3 regions of the Micromonospora sp. NPDC023869 genome follow, and region 3 is predicted to be linked to each of the others. Evidence: riboswitches for the same ligand, from Rfam matches in the RefSeq annotation. Region 3 holds a riboswitch; each other region holds the start of a gene.
The links. A riboswitch is a leader RNA that binds a small molecule or an ion and turns the genes downstream of it on or off. The one in region 3 is predicted to bind cyclic di-AMP.
Positions count from the first base shown of each region.

Region 1: linked by a shared signal. The riboswitch ahead of ACZ31C_RS01730 (coiled-coil domain-containing protein) and the one ahead of ACZ31C_RS22000 (C39 family peptidase) in region 3 are both predicted to bind cyclic di-AMP.
Region 2: linked by a shared signal. The riboswitch ahead of ACZ31C_RS20180 (coiled-coil domain-containing protein) and the one ahead of ACZ31C_RS22000 (C39 family peptidase) in region 3 are both predicted to bind cyclic di-AMP.

Region 1 covers NZ_JBVHKD010000001.1:455,117-462,275, reverse strand. Annotated here, with positions in the region: gene ACZ31C_RS01740 (helix-turn-helix transcriptional regulator) at 1-6, opposite strand, end outside; gene ACZ31C_RS01735 (carbonic anhydrase) at 204-902, shown strand; gene ACZ31C_RS01730 (coiled-coil domain-containing protein) at 984-2,000, opposite strand; cyclic di-AMP (ydaO/yuaA leader) riboswitch at 2,004-2,135, opposite strand; gene ACZ31C_RS01725 (YibE/F family protein) at 2,302-3,681, opposite strand; gene ACZ31C_RS01720 (metal-sensitive transcriptional regulator) at 4,158-4,454, opposite strand; gene ACZ31C_RS01715 (heavy-metal-associated domain-containing protein) at 4,572-4,781, shown strand; gene ACZ31C_RS01710 (hypothetical protein) at 4,807-5,796, shown strand; gene ACZ31C_RS01705 (heavy metal translocating P-type ATPase) at 5,807-7,159, shown strand, end outside.
Region 2 covers NZ_JBVHKD010000007.1:96,808-103,966, reverse strand. Annotated here, with positions in the region: gene ACZ31C_RS20190 (HelD family protein) at 1-1,221, shown strand, start outside; gene ACZ31C_RS20185 (cation diffusion facilitator family transporter) at 1,288-2,205, shown strand; cyclic di-AMP (ydaO/yuaA leader) riboswitch at 2,357-2,489, shown strand; gene ACZ31C_RS20180 (coiled-coil domain-containing protein) at 2,494-3,576, shown strand; gene ACZ31C_RS20175 (1-phosphofructokinase family hexose kinase) at 3,812-4,777, shown strand; gene surE (5'/3'-nucleotidase SurE) at 4,774-5,598, shown strand; gene ACZ31C_RS20165 (STAS domain-containing protein) at 5,602-5,967, opposite strand; gene ACZ31C_RS20160 (hypothetical protein) at 6,306-6,455, shown strand; gene ACZ31C_RS20155 (hypothetical protein) at 6,637-7,029, shown strand.
Region 3 covers NZ_JBVHKD010000008.1:115,887-123,045, reverse strand. Annotated here, with positions in the region: gene ACZ31C_RS22020 (hypothetical protein) at 1-25, opposite strand, end outside; gene ACZ31C_RS22015 (hypothetical protein) at 172-528, opposite strand; gene ACZ31C_RS22010 (helix-turn-helix domain-containing protein) at 924-1,736, shown strand; gene ACZ31C_RS22005 (DUF397 domain-containing protein) at 1,727-1,927, shown strand; gene ACZ31C_RS22000 (C39 family peptidase) at 2,089-2,952, opposite strand; cyclic di-AMP (ydaO/yuaA leader) riboswitch at 3,179-3,320, opposite strand; gene ACZ31C_RS21995 (hypothetical protein) at 3,629-4,393, opposite strand; gene ACZ31C_RS21990 (hypothetical protein) at 4,574-4,969, opposite strand; gene ACZ31C_RS21985 (acyltransferase family protein) at 5,094-6,377, opposite strand; gene ACZ31C_RS21980 (polysaccharide pyruvyl transferase family protein) at 6,584-7,159, shown strand, end outside.

The sequences.
Region 1 (7,159 bases), on a different contig from region 3:
CGCCATCGTATGGCCTGCCCCTGTCACGCTCCGGAGCTGCGCTCGCGCCCGCCCGTCTCGATTGGCAAGCGTTCTGGAATACATGAAATGCAGATCACGCATAGCTTGACGTGCCTTGCGCTGCGTGTGACGGTTGGTGGCAGCCCGTGGCCAGCGCCGGCCGGGATGACCAGGCATTCCACCGAGAGGCGAGGTGACGCCGGATGAGTCGACCCGGAACGATCGGAGCGCAGCCCGGTCCCGAACGTGAGTACCTGACCGCAGACCTTCCCGGTTCGCGGGAGCGCGCCCTCGCCGAGCTGATCGCCGGCAACCGTCGCTTCGTCACCGACACGCTCCGGCACCCCAACCAGAACGCCAGCCACCGGGCCGCCGTCGCCGCCGAGCAGCATCCCTTCGCGGTGATCGTGGGCTGCTCCGACTCCCGGCTCGCTGCGGAGATCATCTTCGACCGTGGGTTGGGTGATCTCTTCGTGGTCCGGACCGCCGGGCACACCATCGGCCCGGAGGTGCTGGGCAGCGTCGAGTACGCGGTGAGCGTGCTGCGTACGCCGCTGGTGGTGGTGCTCGGGCACGACTCGTGCGGCGCCGTCCAGGCGGCCCGGGCCGCGGCGGCCACCGGCACCGCTCCGTCGGGGCACCTGCGGGCCGTGGTGGACGCGGTGGTGCCCAGCCTGCGCCGGGCCGAGCAGGCGGGGGTCGACGATCTGGACGCGATCGTCGACATCCACATCGCGCAGACCGTCGAGGCGATGCTGGAGTCCTCCGAGGCGCTGGCCGCCGAGGTGGCCGCAGGCGGGTGCGCGGTGGTGGGCATGTCGTACCGGCTGGCCGCCGGTGAGGTGCGGACCGTCGCGGCGGAACCCGCCGAGATGGCGGGTGTGGTCACGCCCGTGGGCTGACCCGCCGGATTGCCCGACACGGACGACGAGGGCCGCTCCGCCGGACGGCGGAGCGGCCCTCGCAGGTCACCCGGACGGCGCTCAGAGCAGCGACACGTGCACGTGGTCCGTGTGGTTGGACGGGCCGCTGTAGGACCGCCACCTGTTCTCGGTCGGGAACCAGATCTGCCGGTTCCAGATCACGTAGTAGATGCCGAGCCGGTCGGCGTTGCGGACCAGGAAGGCCGCCAGGTTGTTGCCGTAGATCCGGGTGTCGTTGTTGTGCCAGGGGCTGAACCCGCTGTTCTGCAACGACCAGTCACACGCCCGGCCCTTGGGGTGCTCGAACTTGTCACCGGGCCGCCAGCAACCGACGAAGCGGTCGAAGCCGGCCCGCTTGACCTCCTTGTACATGTGCAGGGTGCGCGGCGTGATGCAGCCCGACGTGGTCGGGTCCTTCTGGCTGCACGACTCCGGCTTCCAACTGCCGTCGGACGCGCGGTTCGGCGCCACCCGGGCGACCGGCGAGGTGGCGGCCACCAGGCCGCCGGTCAGGCTCTCACCACCGACCAGGCGGAGTGACTTCTCCGCCTCGGTCTTCTTGCGAGCCATGTCGTTGGTTAGCTTCTGCTGCTCACGGACCTCGGCGTCGGACGCGAGCTTGGCCTGGTCGGCGCGCTCCCGGATCGTGTTGACCTCGCCCAACTTCTTGTCGTTGAACAGGTTCAACTCGTCCAGGGCGGACGCACGGTCCATGAACGAGTCCGGCGCGTTGCTCTGCAACAACATCGCTATCGCACCCACCCGGCCGGTGCGGTACGACTGCGTCGCGATCTCGGCGACCTGCGGCCGGAGCGCGTCGAGGTCGGCCTGTGCGCGGCGCAGCTCGACGTCGAGCTTGAGCTGGCGCTTCTTGGACCGCTCCAGCTGGTTCTTGGCCTTGGAGAAGTCGCGGTTCGCCGACTCGATCAGGTCGTTGAGCATCGGTGGGTCGTCGTCGTGCTCAGCTGGCGCGGGTGGGTTCGGCGCGGCCATGGCCGGCAGGGGCCCGGCGAACACGGCGAACGCGGCGAACACGGCCACCACAGGGGTCATCCAGCGGCGTAGGGGTGCCGTCACTTCTTTCCCTTCCATCGACCGCCGACCGGGTTAGCTGACGGGTTCGGAACGGAAGTGGCCCCTACCGCTGACGCGGATTCACCCCACCTACCTGGGTCCCCGGCTCGCCTCGCGGCGATTGGGCGGTGGCACCGCAGGCGCCGCTGCGCGCCTTCGTCGGTGACCGGCTGTGAGGTTACCCGACGGTCCATGTCGGTCTCTACGCCCCGAACCCGGCTAGATGCGTCATTTCGTAATCGCGATGGGTGACCAACGACACGGGCACGAACCGTGTCGGCAGGGGCGGTCACGCTGCGGGGTGTCACCATGTGGTGTCCGTGCTCCTGTCCGGGTCGGGCCACCGCGATCCGGTGGCGGGGGGTGTGTCACGCGCACGCGCGGTGCTGAGCGCGTGCAGGGCCTCGGTCCGGTCCGTGCCGGGCCGGGGAGTCGGGGGAGTGGGGCCGTCGCCGTCCGGCCCGTCGTCGTGGCCGTGGTGGCCGCCGGGCTCCGGGTTGTCCCGCCGTCCGGCGGTGACCACCAGCGCGGCCAGTGCGGTCGTCAGCGGTACGGCGGCGACCAGCCCCAGCGTGGCCACCACGCTGCGGACGATCTCCTGGGTGAGGAACTCGCTGGTCACGATCTGGCCGAGCGCGCGGGTGTCGGCGGTGAGCAGGAGCAGCAGCGGCAGCGACGCGCCCGCGTACGCCAGCACGATGGTGTTCACCACCGAGGCGATGTGGGCCCGGCCGACCCGGGTCGCCGAGCGGTACAGCTCCCGGCGGGTGAAGCTCGGGTTGGCGTGACGCAGTTCGGTCACGGCGGCGGCCTGGGTCACCGTGACGTCGTCGAGCACGCCGAGCGAGCCGATGATGATGCCCGCGAGCAGCAGGCCGTGCAGGTCGACGTCGCCCCGGAACATGGACAGCGTGGTGGCGTCCTCGCTGCCGAAGCCGGTCAGGTGGGTGGCCCGGGTGGCGGCCAGCCCGAGCAGGCCGGTGAGCACCAGGCTGCCGAGCGTGCCGAGGACGGCCACCGAGGTCTGTGCCGAGATGCCGTGCGTCAGGTACAGCACCACGAACATGATCAGTGCCGCGCCGACGATGGCGACCACCAACGGCGGCTGGCCGGCACTGATGCCGGGCAGCACGAAGGTGATCAGGATGGCGAAACTGGCCGCCAGACCGCCGAGCGCGGCCAGGCCGCGAAGCCGCCCGAACGCCACGATGGCGGCGGCGAACAGCACCGCGAGCCAGATCAGCGCCTTGCCCCGCTGGTGCTCGGCGATGTTGTAGTAGCTGAGCGAGGGGTCCTCGGGATCGGTCAGGGAGACCAGGATGATCTCGTCGCCGACGCTGACCCGGGGCGCTCCCGGGCCGTCCGGCAGCGGCGTCTGCACGTCCTGACCTTCGTCCGGGCCGTTGTCGACCCGTACGGTCACCGTGCCGCACTGCTGCCCGGCGGTGGTCGGGGTGCCCTCGGGCACGACCGGGTTCGGTGGGCAGGGCTCGTTCACCACGCGGGTGACCGTGCCGTGGTAACGAGGCGTGTCGTCGGCGGCCTCGGGCCGGGGCGGGTCCGAGGGCCAGAGCACGAGCGCGGCGACCAGGGTGACGAGGAAGAGGGGGACCACCGTCACGATGAGGATCCGCCGCACCCGGGGTGGGGTGGGCGGAGCGGAACGGGTGTGGTCGGCGCCCATTCATTGTCTCCCAACGATTCCAAGGCGAACTACGTACCGGCGGGCGAGAAGGTTCAGCGCCGCCGGTCGGCAGCTGCGGCGGGCATCCGGAATGGCCCGAGCGTGGCAGGATGGCTGCGTACCGTGAGGGCGGGGCCGGCTCTCGGCAACCGCAGCAGGGCTGCGGCCGGGGTGCGCAACCGCGGCAGGGCTGCGGCCGTGTCACACCGCCACACGCGGGCGGCGGCAGTGCGCCGCGACCGTGTCGGGGGTACGGCGACGGGCCGCCGAAGGTCTGCTGCGGCGGTGGTGCGTGCCCGACGGCGGGCGGGGGCCGGGAGGCTTCCGGATCGGCTGGCCATCGTGGCGAATGGTAGCCAGGTCGGCATCGGAACGCAGGTCGCGAGCGTGTGTCGGGGACGGGCGTCGGAGACGACACTCCCGGCCGGGCGTGCGGGTGGGTCGGGTCAGCCGCGGCTCATCAGGCGACGGGCGGGTCAGCCGCGCTTCATCAGGCGGCCGACGGCGGCCATCATCTCGGAGGCCATCTCGTCGGCGCGGCCCTCGGCGGCGCCCTCGTGCATGCAGTGCCGGGCGTGTCCGTCGAGCAGGCCGAGAGCGACCTTGTCCAGCGCGGCCTGGATCGCGGAGATCTGGGTGAGCACGTCGATGCAGTAGCGATCCTCGTCGACCATCTTCTCGACGCCGCGTACCTGCCCCTCGACACGACGTAGCCGGGCGAGCAGTTGGTCCTTGCTGGCGGTGTAGCCGCGGATCGGCGCGGGTGTGCTCATGAACACGAGGATAACGTACCCCTGGGGGGTATGGTACGGTCACGGTTGTGGATACCCCCCGAGGGTATTCGACGAGGTGCCCGGCCGGGTGGGCGGGCCCTGGAGAGGAGAGTTGCCATGGTCACCACGGCGTACCAGGTGCAGGGCATGACCTGCGGCCACTGCGTCAGCGCGGTCAGCGCCGAGGTCGGCGCGATCCCCGGCGTCGAGGACGTCCAGGTCGACCTGGCCAGCGGCCAGGTCACCGTCACCAGCGCGCAGCCGCTGGACCCGGCCGCCGTCCGGGCCGCAGTCGACGAGGCCGGTTACGAGTTGGTCGCCGCCTGAGGCGACCGGAGACCGAGGTGTCCCGATGAACACGGCGACGAAGTTGAGCGGCTTCGCGCTCGGCCTCGCGGCGGTGTTCGCCGCCGCGTACGGAGTCGGCCAGGTGACCGGCCCGACGGCCCCGGTCACCGCGACCGGCCACGACAGCGCGACCGGCCACGGCGACGGCCCGGATCAGGGCGGGCACGACGAGAACGCCGGACATGACGACAAAGCCGGGCACGACGCGGGCGCGACCGGGCATCTGCCCGGCGGGCTCCTCGTCTCCGAGCGCGGCTACACCCTCGTGCCGGTCGAGGCCCCGGCGGGCGAGTTCGCCTTCCGGATCACCGGCCCGGACAGCCGGCCGGTGACCGGCTACGACGTGGTGCACGACAAGCCGATGCACCTGATCGTCGCCCGGCGTGACCTCTCCGGCTTTCGCCACGTGCACCCCGAGCTGACGCCGGACGGCACCTGGCGGGTCGCCACGCCGCTCACCGCGCCCGGAGTGTGGCGGGCGTTCGCCGACTTCACCCCGACCGGTGGCGAGCCGTTGACGCTCGGCGTCGACGTGACCGTCCCCGGCACGCTGACCGAGCGGCCGCTGCCCGCCCCGGCGCCCACCGCCACGGTCGACGACTACACGGTCACCCTGGACGGCACGCCGCAGCCGGGCCGCTCGTCCACGCTGACGCTGACCGTCGAGCGCGACGGCGTACCCGTCACCGACCTGGAGCCGTATCTCGGGGCGTACGGGCACCTGGTCGCGCTGCGGCAGGGTGACCTGGCGTACCTGCACGTCCACCCGGAGGGGGTGCCGGACGACGGGCGCACCGAGCCCGGACCCCGGGTGAGCTTCGCCACCGAGTTCCCGTCCGCCGGTGCCTACCGGCTCTATCTCGACTTCCGCCACGGCGGGGTGGTACGCACCGCCGAGTTCACCGTGCACGTCGGGGACCCGGTGCACGTCCCGGTCGGCCCCACCGCCGCGCCGGACGACGGGCACGGTACGCCCGGACACGGGCACGACTGAGGGACCAGCCATGACCACGAGTCGACCCCTGCCCACGGCAGCGAACCTGATCGAGTTGTCCATCGGCGGCATGACCTGCGCGTCCTGTGCCGCCCGCATCGAGAAGAAGCTGAACCGCCTGGACGGCGTGCAGGCCAGCGTCAACTACGCCACTGAGAAGGCCACCGTCTCCTACGCCGACCCGGTCACCCCGCAGGAGCTGATCGCCACGGTCGAGAAGACCGGCTACACGGCGGCGGTGCCATCACCCCGGCAGGCCACGCCGGAAGCTGCCGAGCCGGTGGACGAGCTGCGTGCGCTGCGTACCCGCCTGTGGGTTTCGGTGGTGCTCAGCGTGCCGGTGATCGCGCTGGCCATGGTGCCGGCTTGGCAGTTCACCTACTGGCAGTGGCTGTCGCTGACGCTGGCCGCCCCGGTGGTGGTCTACGGCGGACTGCCGTTCCACCGGGCCGCCCTGGTCAACCTGCGGCACGGCGCGGCGACCATGGACACCCTGGTCTCGGTGGGCACGCTCGCCGCGTTCGGCTGGTCGATCTGGGCGCTGTTCCTGGGCACCGCCGGCACGCCCGGCATGACCCACCCGTTCAGCTTCGCGATCAGCCGGACCGACGGCACCGGCCACATCTATCTGGAGGCGGCGGCCGGGGTCACCGCGTTCATCCTCGCCGGGCGGTACTTCGAGGCCCGCGCGAAGCGGACCGCGGGTGCGGCGCTGCGGGCGTTGCTGGAGCTGGGCGCCAAGGACGTCGCCGTGCTGCGCGGCGGCGTGGAGACCCGGATCCCGGTCGACGAGCTCGCGGTGGGAGACCGGTTCGTGGTGCGGCCCGGCGAGAAGATCGCCACCGACGGCACGGTGCACGAGGGCTCCTCGGCGGTCGACGTCAGCATGGTCACCGGTGAGTCGGTGCCGGTCGAGGTGGGCGTGGGCGACACCGTGGTCGGTGGCTGCGTCAACGCGGGCGGCCGGCTGGTGGTCACCGCCACCCGGGTCGGTGCCGACACCCAACTGGCCCAGATGGCGCGGCTGGTCGAGCAGGCGCAGACCGGCAAGGCCGCCGCACAGCGGCTCGCCGACCGCATCTCGGGGATCTTCGTCCCCATCGTGATCGCCCTGGCCGCCGGCACGCTGGGCTGGTGGCTGGGCTCCGGCGCCGGGCCGACGGCGGCCTTCACCGCCGCCGTGGCGGTGCTGATCATCGCCTGCCCGTGCGCCCTCGGCCTGGCCACGCCGACCGCACTGCTGGTCGGCACGGGGCGGGGTGCGGAGTTCGGCGTACTGATCAAGGGGCCGGAGGCGCTGGAGTCCACCCGGCGGGTGGAGACCGTGGTGCTGGACAAGACCGGCACCGTCACCACCGGCCGG
Region 2 (7,159 bases), on a different contig from region 3:
GGCGTACCCGACTCCCCGGCCGAGCTGCGGCTGCTCTACCGGGGGCAGTTGCTGCGGCTGGAGCGGGCCGAGCTGGACGCCATCCGGGACCGGGCGTTGGCCCGGGGCGCGCGACGCAACGAGGTACGCCGGGCCGGCTTCGACGGTGTCCTGGCGGCGCTCTGGGCGCAGGCCCGCCGGTTGGGCATCGCCCGGCTGCCCGAGCAGCGGGCCTTCGAGGACGAGCTGATCGACCGGACGGACTTCCGGGACTTCCTCAAGGCGTGGTGGCCCCGGCTGCATCCCCGGCACGTGCTCGGCTGGCTGGCCGATCCGGAGCGGCTGCGCCGGTACGCCGCCGGGCTGCTGTCCCGGGCCGAGATCCGGCTGCTGGAGCAGGCGTACCGGGGGCTGGGCGCCGAGGGGCCGACCGTCGCCGACGTGGCGCTGCTCGACGAGCTGGACGCGCTGCTCGGCAAGCCGGTGCGTCCGGCCCGCGCGAAGCGCGACCCGTTTCAGCTCGCCGGCGGGGTACGCGAGCTGAGCACGTACGCCGACCGGCAGCGGGCCGCCCGCCAGGCGGCCCGGGAGCGGCCCGAGGACTACCGCGACTACGCGCACGTGGTGGTGGACGAGTCGCAGGACGTGTCACCGATGCAGTGGCGGATGATCGGCCGGCGCGGTCGGTTGGCCTCGTGGACGGTGGTGGGTGACCCGGCCCAGACCGCGTGGACGGGGGATCCGCAGGAGCTGTCCCGGGCCCGGGACCAGGCGTTGGGTCGTCGTCGGCGGCACCGGTTCACGCTCACCACCAACTACCGCAACTCGGCGGAGATCTTCGCGGTGGCGGCGGCCGAGATCCGGCGGGCGTACCCGGACCTGGCCCTGCCCACCGCGGTGCGGACCACCGGGGTCGACCCGGTGGCACTGGTGGTGCCGGCGGCGGAGCTGGAGACCAGCGTGCTGACCGCCGCGAGCGCGCTGCTCGGCGAGGTCGAGGGCACCGTCGGGGTGATCACGCCGGTGCCGCGCCGGGACGAGGTCGCGGCCTGGCTGGGCGGGCTCGGCGGCGAGCGCCTCCAGGTGGTGACCAGCCTGGAGGCCAAGGGCATGGAGTACGACGGCGTGGTGCTGGTCGCCCCCGGTGAGATCCGTGCCGATCCGGGCTCCGGCGTGCGTACGCTCTACGTCGCCCTGTCCCGGGCCACCCAGCGGCTGACCACGATCGACCCGACCGGCTGAGCGCGCACATATAGCAATGTCGGCATAGATCCGTCCCCGGCGGGGCGCAGCACGCAAGGTGTCTGCGTGGGCGCGGGCCACGACCACCACCACGCTTCGGTGTCGAACGCCGCACACCGCCACTCCGGCCGGCTGTGGGCGGCGTTCGTGCTGCTCGCCGTCCTGATGGTGGTGGAGGCGGTGACCGCTCTGTGGACCGGCTCGCTGGCTCTGCTCTCCGACGCCGGGCACATGTTCACCGACGTGCTCGGCATCGGGATGGCGCTCGCGGCGGTGACCGCCACCCGACGCGTGGACACGCATCCACAGCGCACCTTCGGCCTCTATCGGCTGGAGGTGCTCGCCGCGTTGGCCAACGCCGTGCTGCTCGTCGGCGTCGCCGGTTACGTGCTGGTGGAGGCGGTACGCCGGTTCGGCGACCCACCGGAGGTGCGTACCGGGCCGGTGCTGGTGGTGGCCACGCTCGGCCTACTCGCCAACCTGGTCGCGTTCGCGCTGCTGCGACCCGGGGCACGGGAGAGCATCAACCTGCGCGGGGCGTACCTGGAGGTGCTGGCCGACCTGCTCGGCTCGCTGGGGGTGATCGCGGCGGCGGCGCTGATCGCGCTGACCGGCTGGTGGTGGGCGGACCCGCTGGTGGCGGTCGCGATCGGCGCGTTCATCCTGCCGCGTACCTGGCGTCTGGGCCGGGCGGCGGTCCGCATCCTGGTGCAGGCCGCCCCGGAGCACCTCCAGGTCACTGCGGTGCATGACCGGCTGGCCGCGGTGCCCGGCGTGGCCGGCGTCCACGACCTGCACGTCTGGACGCTCACCTCCGGGATGGAGGTGGCCTCGGCCCACCTGACCACCGCCGAGGGCGTCGAGGTCGGCACGGTGCTCCGCGCGGCCCGTACGGCACTGCGCGAGGACTTCGACATCGCGCACGCCACGTTGCAGATCGAGCCCGGGACGAGCGCAGGTGCCTGTGGGACGGTGGAGTGGTAGCGGGACGAGGAATGCGAAAGGCAACAATAATCCCATTTGTCTGGTTTACTGGTGATCAGGGGAACACCAGGAGTCACACCGGCTGCACCAGCCCCACCAGCACCGGTAGGCTCGGACCCGGTCTCCGCCAGGCGGCACTCGACGGTGCCGGCGGTGACCGCCGCCTAATCGCCCGCCAGGGCGAACCGGGGAACCATGTTCCAGGGGTGCATCCGCGTCCAGCGGTAGGGATCTTCCGTCCCGAACCCGTCAGCTAACCCGGTCGGCGGCTGACGGAAGGACATGTGCATGCCAGCAGTGGCAACCGTGAGACCGGCCGCCCGTACGGCGGCCCTGATCGCTGCGGGGCTCGCCCTCGCCCTGGGCGCCGCGCTCGCTCCGTTCAGCGCTGCCTCCGCAGCCCCCGGTGACGTCGGCGACGAGGGCGGCACACCGGCGCTGCGCGCCCAGTTGGAGGCGGCCAGCAAGGGCTACCTCGACGCCAAGACCGCCCTGGACCGCTCGGTCGTCCGGCAGAAGAAGCTGGCCGAGCAGCTCACCACGACCGAGGGTCAGCTCACCGAACGCAGCGACAAGGTAGCCGAGATCGCCGCGCAGGCGTATCGCGGCGGCCGGCTCGGTGCCGCGTCGGCGCTGCTCAACAGCGGTTCCCCGGCCGGCTTCATGGACCGTGCGGCGGCGCTGGACGCGGTGGCGGCCAACGAGGAACGCGCGCTGCGGGACCTGCGGACCACCCGGGACGAGGTCAGCAAGACCAAGCAGGCCCTCGACGTCGAGGTGCAGGAGCAGCGCAAGCAGGTGGCCGTGATGGCCAAGCGCAAGGAGCAGGCCGAGCGCTCGCTGACCGTGGCCGAGGAGCGCGCCGAGCGGGCCGAGCGGGCTGCGGCACAGGAGCGGGCCAACCGGACCCCGGCACGTGGCGGCGGTTCCAGCAGCGCCACCGCCAAGCCGGCACCGCGCAACTCCAACGGCTCCTGGCCGGCCGAGTCGTGCAGCGTCAACGATCCCACCCCGGCCAACGGCTGCATCACGCCCCGCACCCTGCACGCGCTCAACCAGGCCAAGGCGGCCGGCTTCACCCGGTACGTCTCCTGCTACCGCGCGGGCGGCTCGGGTGAGCACCCGAAGGGTCGGGCCTGCGACTTCGCGGCGCAGAAGAACGGTTTCGGCGGGGTCGCCACCGGCGGCGACCGGACGTACGGCAACAACCTGGCGGCGTTCTACGTCAACAACGCCGACCGTCTCGCCGTGCTCTACGTGATCTGGTACAAGCAGATCTGGCTGCCGAGCAGCGGCTGGCGGACGTACAGCGGCGCGCGGGGCGACCCGTCCAGCGACCACACCAACCACGTGCACCTGTCGGTGTACTGATCCACACGGCACGCCGGGTGGCCGCCCTCGCGGGTGGTCCACCCGGCGTCGTCGTTCCCGCACTCCGAGGCGGCTGCCTCGGTTCCGCCCCGCCCGTCGCCGCGCGCTCTGCGGCCACCTTGGTTACCGTCGACATCGAAGCGGACATTTCGTGGCGACCGGGAGGAACGGTTATGAGCGGACCGCAGCGGACCCAGTGCGACGGTGCGTCGTGAGCGCGGCGACCGGACATGTGATGGTCTTCGCGCCGACCCCACTGCTCACGGTCACGATCGACCAGCCCAACGAGACTCCGGAGCTGCACCTGCACCCCGGCGGTCAGGGCGTCTGGCAGGCCCGGATGGTGCTGTCGCACGGCGTCGACGTGGTGCTCTGCACCGCGCTCGGCGGCGAGATCGGGCAGGTGCTGGAGCCCCTGCTGGTCAGCGAGGGCGTCGACCTCAAGGTGGTGGCCCGGGACTCCGGCGGCAGCGGCGGGTACGTGCACGACCGCCGCGAGGGCACCCGGCAGGAGATCGTCGACGTGACCGGGCAGCCGCTGAGTCGACACGAGTTGGACGAGCTCTACAACCTGTCGCTGGGCGAGGGGCTGCGGGCGGCGGTGAGCATCCTGAGCGGCCCGAACGACCCGTCGCTGGTCCCCGCCGACCTCTACCGGCGCTTCGCCGCCGACCTCGGCGCGAACGGCAGCCGGGTGGTGGTGGACCTCTGCGGCGACCACCTCACCGCCGTGCTGGACAGCGGGGTGTTCTTCGTCAAGGTCAGCCACGAGGAGCTGATCGCCGACGGCCGCGCGGCCGACGACGACGAGGAGCAGCTCACCCGGGCGATGTACGAGCTGCACGCCACCGGCGCCGAGAACGTGGTGGTCAGCCGTGCCGACAAGCCGGCGCTGGCCCTCGTCGACGGCGAGGTCTTCGAGGTGCAGATGCCCCGCCTGGAGGCGGCCGACCCGCGCGGTGCGGGAGACTCGATGACCGCCAGCGTGGCCGCCGTGGTGGCGCGCGGCGGTGACGTACGCACCGCGATCCGGACCGGCGCGGCGGCCGGCGCGCTGAACGTCACCCGGCACGGGCTGGGCACCGGGCGGCTGGACTCGATCACCGGCCTGGTGGACCGGGTACGCCTGGAGCCGGCCGGCGTCCGCCGGCAGGAACGCACCACCCCCGACGAGTTGGCCCACCGGGTGGGTGGCGCATGACCCTGCGAGTGTTGATCACCAACGACGACGGGATCGCCGCGCCGGGCATCCATGCGCTGGCCCGGGCGGCGGTCGACCGAGGGCTGGACGTGGTGGTCGCGGCACCGTTGGAGGAGGCGAGCGGCACCAGCGCCGCGATGAGTGCCGTGGAGCAGGACGGGCAGGTGGTGGTCCGTGAGCATCCGCTGCCGGATCTGGCCGGGGTACCGGCCTTCGGGGTCGGCGGCTCACCCGGCTTCATCGCGTTGATCGCCGTGCACGGCGCGTTCGGGCCGCCGCCGTCGGTGCTGCTCTCCGGCATCAACCGGGGGGCGAACGCGGGCCGGGCGGTGTTGCACTCCGGCACGGTGGGTGCGGCGTTCACCGCAGCCGCCAACGGCTGCCGGGCGTTGGCGGTGTCACTGGACGTGCTCTCCGTCGGGGAGGCGACCGCCGTCAGCGGAGGTGCCGCGGTGGCCGCCGCGGCCCGGGTACGCGACGCCGAACGGAACTGGGCCACCGCCGCTCACGTGGCCCTGGACCTGCTCCCCCGGCTGACCGCCGGTCCGGTGGAGAGCGTGCTCAACGTCAACTCGCCGGACGTGCCGCTGGACCGGCTGCGCGGCGTACGCCGGGCGGGGCTGGCCACCTTCGGTCAGGTGCAGATGACCGTCGCCGAGGCCGGCCACGGTTTCGTGCGGACCGCACTGGAGGAGCCCGGTCAGGCGGTGCAGCCCGGGACCGACCTGGCATGGCTCGCCGATGGGTACGCCTCGGTGACGGCGGTCCGCGCCGTCACCGAGGTGTCGGACGTGAACCTGTCCGGTCTCGACGGCGACTGACGGTCAGCCGCCAGGAAGGACCTCGGGAGTGGCGGCGGCACCGGCGTAGTACGGCTCCGGCGCGCCGAAGAGACCGAGCAGCCCGGTCACCCAGAGCTGTCGGTGCACGAACCGACTGGGTTCGGTGACGATCAGCTTGACGCCACTGACCTCAGCCGTCTGGAAGCCGGCGACCATCGCGCTGATGCCCACCGAGTCGATGAAGGTGACCAGCCGCATGTTGAGCTCGATCCGGGCCGGCCGCCCCTTGGCCAGCACTTCGGCGATGGCCTCTTTCACCTCGTACGCGGTGTCGACGTCGATCTCGCCCCGAGGGGCGATCTCGATGACACCACCGGGCCGAACCGTCTGCAGGATCGACAGGCTCACGCGAGCACCTCCACTCGCCCGTACGACGGGCGCCTCATCAGTACGCGGGCCGCGACCGAGAGTATTCCTCCGACGGCCTCGGTCGCCACCCCTCGGGATGAGCAATTCGCGGACATCGGCGCGTCAAATCGCCCATATCCGGACTTATTACGTCCTATCACTCGGAGCAAGCCGAGGCTCGCACCGACGAACCAGGGTAGCGGGCCGCGGCTCGCCCGTCCGATATCCGGGACCCCGGCGTGCCCCCGCCGGCCGACGGCCTGACCTGCGACCAGCCGGTGCCGGTGGCGGAGTGTGCCTAGCATCACCGATGACGACCACGACGAAGGGACGACGCGATGCTTCGCAGGCTTGCCGGTCTGGCCGGTGTCAGCGCCCTGCTCGCCCTCCTGCTCGCCTGCGGGTTCGGCGGCGGGGGCGATGACGACGACGATGACGACGACGACTTCGCCCGCGCGGCGTTCGTCGCGGTGGTGTCCCAGGGGTGATCCGGTACGCCGGCCGGCGACACCCGGCGCCCGGTGCGCGGGCGACGTCCACGCGGCCGGCACCGACCACGCGGGCACGGTGTTTGCGGTGGCGTCCGGCGGGGCACAGCCTCGGTGGCGAACCGCCGACGTCCGAGGTCTGCCCGGCCACCGGCTTCGGCACTGTCGAGGAGGGAACCACATGTTCGGAAGCAACCTGCTGGACCGTCGCAGCAAGCCGGAACAGATCACGGACCAGGCGTGGCAACACCTCGTCTCGGCGGGTGACAGCATCCGGGACGCCGCCCGCTCGGCGCGGCACACCTCGGCCGGTTTCGCCGACGACGCCGGTGACCTGGTCGGATCGGCGGCCGAGGAGGCGCGGCACCGGGCCAGCGTGGCCTTCGACGCGCTCGCCGGACGCCGTCCCGCGCTGCCCTGGACCCTGCTGATCGGCGCGGCCCTGGTCGGCGCCGCGATCGGCTGGGCCGCCGGCAGCGCCGCGCGGGCCGCCGGCAGCCGGGACCGGGCCGCCGACGACATCGAGTTCGTGGACGTCGAGCGCCCGGACTCCCCCGCCGGTCCACTGACCTGACGGCATGTAAGGAAGGGTCCCCTGCTAACGCCTCGTGCATAGCAGGGGACCCTTCCTTACATCTGTGCGCGGCGTCTCGCCCGAACATCTGTCGTCTCGCCCGAACATCTGTATGCGGCGTCTCGCCCGA
Region 3 (7,159 bases):
GCGCATACAGATTCTGCTGGGACATGAGAGTGAACCTTCCGTGCTTTCGCGTGTGCGAAGGTACGGCCTCCGCGTCCGTTATGTACTACCTTGATGCGATCACGACCAGTGGGCGACTCGCGGGACGGCGGGAAACCGGAGGCCCTCTCGCCCTCGGCCGACAGCGCTGCTTCAGCTCGGCACCTCCACAGCCGGCCGGCGCGCTGCGCCCCAGGCGACAAACCTTTCGAACAGCTCCTCGGACTCCGGGCCGTCGTGCGGGTTGAGCTGGTAGAGGTCGCGCATGGCCTCGTACATCAGGCCGGCGAGATAGATCGTCAGCCCGGGGACGTTCCCCCGGAACTCCACCGGCAGCAGCAGTCTGGCCTCGCCACACGGCCACGGCTGGCCGTCGACCCGGCAGAACCAGGTCGGTCGCGCCGGAGTGTGCGGCGTGTTCCCGCCGGAGCCGACCGGGCGGTCGGCGTGCGGGCCACGGCCAGGCTTCGCGAGCTGGGTGGTCAGCACGGCCGCCCATCCGACCGCCACGCCTGAGCCGGCGTCAGGAAGCCGGTCGGTCCGGGGCCGTGGAGTGGAAGCGCCTGGGTCGGACGACGCATCCACCCGGGCAGCGGAGCGCCCCGCCGACGCTGCGGCAGAACCGGAAGGACCATTGTCGGACACTGGTACGGGTGCGTACGCACGTCGACCTCCGTCGGTAAGGGATCGGGAGGGCCGCCCGCGCACGGGGGGATGTCACGGGCGGCCCCGGAGCAGAACCCGCCCCAGCCCTGCACGGCGTGAAGCAGATCCGCATGAGTGACAGTCTGGTGAGGACATGACTACTGTCGGAAGGCATCGACGCTGGCCACGGCGGCGTCCTGGTGCGCCGATCCGGCCCCTGACGGGAGCTTGGCGATCTTGATGAATCCCCTGGAGGTGACGTGGAACGCGAGCAGCCTTCCGACCTGCACGAGCTGATCCGCACTCAGCTTCGCCGGCTGCGGACGGCAGCGGGCATGAACCAGGAGGAGTTCGGCCGACGGTCGAACTACTCGGCGTCCCTGGTGTCGGCGGTGGAGACCGGCACCCGCCCGGTCGACAGGCCGTTCGCCAAACGGGCGGACGAGGTCCTGGAGACCGGCGGCATGTTCGAGGAACTGCTGCGGACGGCCGAGGTGCTGCGCCAGCCCGCGTGGTTCCTGCCCTACCTGGAGGCCGAGCGCACCGCGAGGCAACTCCGGTGCTACCAGTCGACGCTGGTCCCGGGCCTGCTACAGACCGAGCGCTACGCCCGCGCGGTGATCCGATGTGACGACACCCTGACCGACGCCGGGGTGGAGCGACGACTCGCGAACCGGATGGCCCGGCAGGCGGTGCTGGACCAGGAGGAGCCGCCGCAGTTCGTCGCGGTGCTCGACGAGGTGGTGCTCCGGCGGGTCGACGAACGCCTCCGCGACGTGCTGGTCGAGCAGGTGCACCACCTGATCGACCTCGCCGAACGGCCCAACATCAGCGTGCACCTCGTGCCTGCCGGCATCGGCATGCACGCCGGGTTGGCCGGCCCCTTCATCCTGGCAAGGAGCACGGACGGTGGTTGGGTCGGTAATCTGGACACCCAACTCGGCGGGGTCCTCGCCGACAAGGACGAAGACGTCAATACCCTGCTGTCCAAATGGGAGACCGTGCGCAACGAGGCGCTGTCTGGCCGGCAGTCGATCGAGCTGATGAAGGATGTTGTGAAGCCATGGATCTGAACGGCGCGACCTGGCGCAAGTCCACCCGTAGCGGCTCCAGCGGTAACGACTGCGTGGAGGTCGCAGACAACCTGTCCGACGTCGTGCTGGTGCGCGACACCAAGGACCGGGACGGCGGCACGCTGGCCTTCACCCCGGTGTCGTGGGCGAGCTTCGTCGGCCTGGCGAAGAAGCTCGACCGGCACGCCTGATCCCGGTACGACGCGGAAGCCCTCGGCCATCCGGCCGAGGGCTTCTCCGTGCTCGACAGCACGCACCGCATCAGAGCCGTCTACCTGCCGCCGCACCCCCGGATGTAAGGAAGGGTCCCCTGCTATACACCAGGCGATAGCAGGGGACCCTTCCTTACCTCTCAGGAGGAGTAGCCGCGGGTGGCGGCCCAGTGGGCGAGGTCGATGGTGGTCATCCAGTACGAGTAGTACGAGGCGTCGGCCGAGTCGGCGATCTTGACCAGTCGACCGTCGTCCTCGTAGCCCACCACGGCGACGTAGTGGCCACCGGGGAAGGAGTGCCAGCCGCCGTCGGTGTCGGTGGCGCTGCCGGCCACGTTCACCACGACGCCGCGCCCGTCGGTGATCGCCTCCACCACGTCGGCCTGGAGCTGGTCCATCTGCGCCGGGCTGGCCGAGCCGCCCGGCAACATCGTGGTCGAGTACGGCTCGCCCTTGACCGTGGCGTTGAGCACCCGGGTGGTGTCCTGGGCCGAGTTGGTGCCGGCGTACGTGGTGCCGAGCTGGGAGGCCAGGGTGTCCTGGTCACGGTCGACACCGGCGGCGCTGAGCGCGTTGCGTACCGCGGCCGGACCGCAGTAGTAGCCGGTGGTCTGCGCCTGGAAGTCGTAGTCCAGGACCTTCCGTGCGGGTACCTTCGGCGCGGCCTTCGCACTGGTGGCCACCGGCGAGGGAGCCGCCGAGGTGGCCTTCGGCGAGGGCGACGGCGACGGCGCGGCGCTGCTCGGGGCCGCGCTGCTGGGCGGGGTCGACGGGGTCGGCTCCACCCGGGCCTCGGCGCGGGAGACCGCGGTGTCGCCGCGCAACTCGGCGACGGCGGTCGTGGTGTGCGCGGTGGCCGGGGTGTCCTCGGTGCCGACGAGTACGGCACCGGCACCGGTGGCCAGCGCCAGCGCGGCGGCCGAGGCGGCGACGACCTGGTAGGGGCGTTCGGTGGCCAGCCGGCGTAGCTGGCGCGTGACGGTCTGCTTCACGGAGTCCTCCACGGGGGCTCAGGGAGGCACGGCGAACCGCTCCGGCGGTCAGCTCGACAGGACCTGTCGAGGACCACCCGAGTACGGGGACGGCCGTGCGAGGGGCGACGCCCGGTCGACCGGGCGGGGGCGGTGGTCGCAGTCAGCTCGTGGCCGACGGCCCGACGAGCGCGGGCACCGCGGTGCCGTGGAGGTGCGGGAACTCAAGGGGTACGACGAGGGGATGCACGAGAGGAAAAGCTCCTTCCGACACCGCCGACCGGGTTAGCTGACGGGTTCGGGCGGGAAGACGGCCCTACCGTGAGCCGAGGCTCGCGGATTCACCCCAGTGGTGCGGTGGGTCCCCGGTTCGTGAGACCACGATTAGGCGGGTCGATGCGGCGTCGCCTCCTGCGATCGGGTACCGCATCGGACGGGCCGACACTACTGGCCGACCATTGCCCTGCCAACCCGTCCTGACCTGCGCAAACATGATCCAGGTCGATGATTTTCGGGCGTTCGGTCAGCGACGTCGCGCAACGGGACCGACGGCGATCGACGCAACAGGCGGTGACAGGGGGACCACCCGCAGACAATGTCTCCGGGCATCGCGTCACGTCTCGGGCGGTTCCCGCCTCGGCGTCCGTTCCGGCGAGGGATGTGACCGGGCTCACCCAATCCGGCCGGACTATCCGGTCGCCGAGCCGGGTCACCCCACGCGCGCCGGGCGCCACCGCGGGACTGCTGCGGCCGGACGTGCGACGGCGGTGGCGGTGGGCGCCGGGAGCAGGTTCGGCCGCAGGCGCTGCGCGGCGGCGTACGCCTCGGCGGAGAGCACCCGGGCCGCGTCGGTGGCCAGCTCGGCCTCCCGCCAGGCGGCCCGTTCCCGCTCGGCGGCGACCCGGTACGCGGCCCGGTGGTTGTCGCGGACGACCCGGGCCAGGACGACCTCCTGTTCGGCCGGGTGCAGTCGGGGATCCCAGCCGGCCCGGCGCGCCAGCACGTCGGTGAGCTGCCGCGCCGACAGGTCACCGCGCCAGTGCGCCTGCATCGCCGCGTGGTGCAGCCAGCGCTCCCGGGCGGCGTACTCGCTGGCGGTGCGCGGGGTGCGGGGGGCGGGCAGCGCGGTGGCCCCGGCGAGCCGCCGGGCCCGGCTCTCCGCTTCGTCGAATCCGGCCCAGGCCCGGTCGAGAGCGGTCTGAGCGGTACGCCACGCCTCCTGCCGCCGTACGGCGTTCTGCGCGGCCCCGGCGGCGGCCACGGCCACCTCACCGGCGTAGCGGCGCAGGTCGGCCGCCTCGGCCTCGGCGGGGTCGGCGGCCGGGCCGGTGGTCTCGTCGGCGCCGGACGAGGCCGGTTCGGGCCGGGCGACCAGGGCGGTGAGCACGCCCAGCGCGAGCACGAGCAGCACCGACCAGATGGCGGCGGCCCGGGGCACCTCGATCAGGAACTGGTAGAGGACGGTCTTCTCCATGGCGGTACCTCATGGGCAGTGGTGCGCTGACAGCGGACCGCGCCGGCATCCGGTCGTCCGGTGGCGGTGCCACGGGGCCGGGCGGGGCGGTGACGGGATACGTCGCGGGCAGAGATCCCGGGCGTTGCGGGACGGGGGCTGCGGCGGAGTCCGGTTGGCGGGCCGCAGCGGGGCGCGAGGTCAGACGCCGGGTGGGGCGCGGGCACCGTGGGCGGCCGGTGCGACCGTCGTCGGGGCGGATGTCGCCGGACCTGCGACCGCCGTCGCGGCAGTCCGCTGCGGCTCCGGGCGCGCCTCCGGCAGCAGTCCGGGTACGTCGACCCGGTCGACGACCCCGGTGCCGGCCACCGCGACCAGCGTGCCGGCCGACGTGGGCTGCCAGCCCGCGTGGGGCGACTGCGCGAGCAGGGCGGACGACGCGACCCGGTCGACGGCGGGGTGCCCGGCGGGGGCGCCCTGGGCGGGCATCGCCCAGGCGCCGAGGGTGAACGCGGCGGCGACCGCGAACCCGGTCAGCAGCCGCGTCGCCCAGCGCGCCAGCCACCACAGGGGACGGGCGGACGCGACGGGAAGCACATCGTCACGCTACCGCCACCACCGTCGAATCGCATCGGCGACGGGCGTGTCGCGTCGGCGACGCGCCGGCGATGACACACGAAACAGCAGGTCGGACGGCCGACGAGGACCATCCACCATGGACTCAGTGGTGCGGCTCGCGCCGACCGGCGGTGCTCGGCTCGTCACCCGCCACCCGCTGCCTCGGCAGCCCGGCGGGCGGCTCGGCAGGCGGCTCCACCGGCGACCCCGCAGGCGGCTCCGCGCACGCTTCTGCGGGTGGCTGAGTGGGCGGCCCTGCGAACTCGGCGGTGCGCGGCGCGGCAGCGGGGGCGCGGCTCGGGGCGAGTCGCCGCATCATCGGTTGCTCCACGTAGCGGTGCAGCAACGCGGCCAGTGCCAGGGTGATCAGCAGGAACCCGATCACCGCCGGCACTCCCCACCAGCCGGGCAGGCCGGTGCCCCAGTCGCCGGTGAGCCGCAGGATCGTCATGATCGCGAAGACGTGCACCAGATAGAAGGCGAACGAGACCTCGCCCAGCCAGACCATCAGCCGGGAGCGCAGCGGCGACCGGCGGCCGTGCACGTCGGCGTCCGCCGCCGCCGCGATCACCAGCACGTACGCCACCGACAGCAGGGCCGCCCAGAGCTCGGCCCGGATCCACTGCGAGGCCGCCACCCAGGTCGCGACGAAGATCACGGTGGCCAGCGGCAGCCGGGGCCCGCGCCAGCGACCGCGCAGCATCAGCTCGGCGGCGGCCACGCCCATCCAGAACTCCAGCGACCGCACCAGCGGGAAGATCTGGGCGAACCACCACCGGCTCTGCTCCGGCACCAGCAACTGACCGGGCCAGAGCGCCAGGATCAGCAGCGGCATGGCGATCACCACGGCCCACAGCATCCACGGCCTGGCCCGGCGGACCAGCGGCAGCGCCAGCGGCAGGCAGAGATAGAAGAACAGCTCGCAGGAGAGCGACCAGCTCACGTTGTTGACGCTGTAGAAGTAGCCCGGTCGCGGGTCCCACGCCTGGAGCAGGAACAGGTTCTCCAGCGCGGCCACCGGGTTGATCGGGTCGGCGAACCAGAGCGCCGCGAGCATTGCCAGCGCCCACATCACCACGTGGTTCGGATAGATCTTGGCGATCCGGCGACGCCAGAACCGGCGGCGGGAGTCACCGACCCGGGCCGACCAGACCAGCACGAATCCGCTGAGGATGAAGAAGAACTGCACCCCGGACAGGCCCAGGGTGAAGATCTCGCCGACCACCGCCTGGTGACCGGGCTCGGCGATGATGCGCATGGTGCCGGCGTGGAAACCGAAGACCAGCAGCGCGGCGATCCAGCGCAGTCCGGTCAACGAGGGCAATCGGCTGGCGTCACCGCGTCGGGTGGTGGAGGGCGGCCTATCGACGACGGTGGTGCTGGTCATTCCGGGCACCATACCGGTGCGGGCACTCCCCCTCGAACCGGGCGGGGAGGCCGGCGCAATGGGGCGGATGTGGCTCAGGTGTCAACCGGTCCCCCGGTGGCCTACTATTCCCGGGACTTGGATGAGCACCCACCCCGCCATCCGGCCCGGTGGTGCGCTGGGCATGCCGAGGCGGGGGGCGGCACCGACGAGAGGCAGAGTCAGCGATGCACCAGCGGATCCTGATGCGGGCCCGGAAGGGTCCCTTCGACGTCAACTCGCCCGAGGAGACGTTCGAGCGGAACCTGATCGGTGAGAACGCCGGCAACCTGGTCTTCAGTCACGCCGCGAACAAGCTGCTGGCCACCCGTGCGGCCACCATCACGCCCAACGGCTTCACGGTCAACATGCGCGACAGCGACCGGATCAACGAGGAGTACGACGTCTTCGTGGTCCCGCTGGCGAACGCGTTCCGGCGCAGCTACGCCCACCGGCTCGACGCGATGAGCCGACTGATCGAGCGACTCAAGATCCCGGTCGTGGTGCTCGGTGTGGGTGTGCAGACGAACGTCGACGGTGACCGGGAGTACCTGCGGCCGATCGACGATCAGGTCAGCCGCTTCTGCCGTGCCGTCCTCGACCGCTCACCGAGCATCGGCGTCCGGGGTGAGATCACCGCCGACTACCTGCGGACGATCGGCTTCTCCAACGTCGACGTGATCGGCTGCCCGTCGATGTTCCTGCACGGCGACACCCTGCCGGTGGACAAGCGCAAGACGTTCATCGGGCCGTACGACCGGATC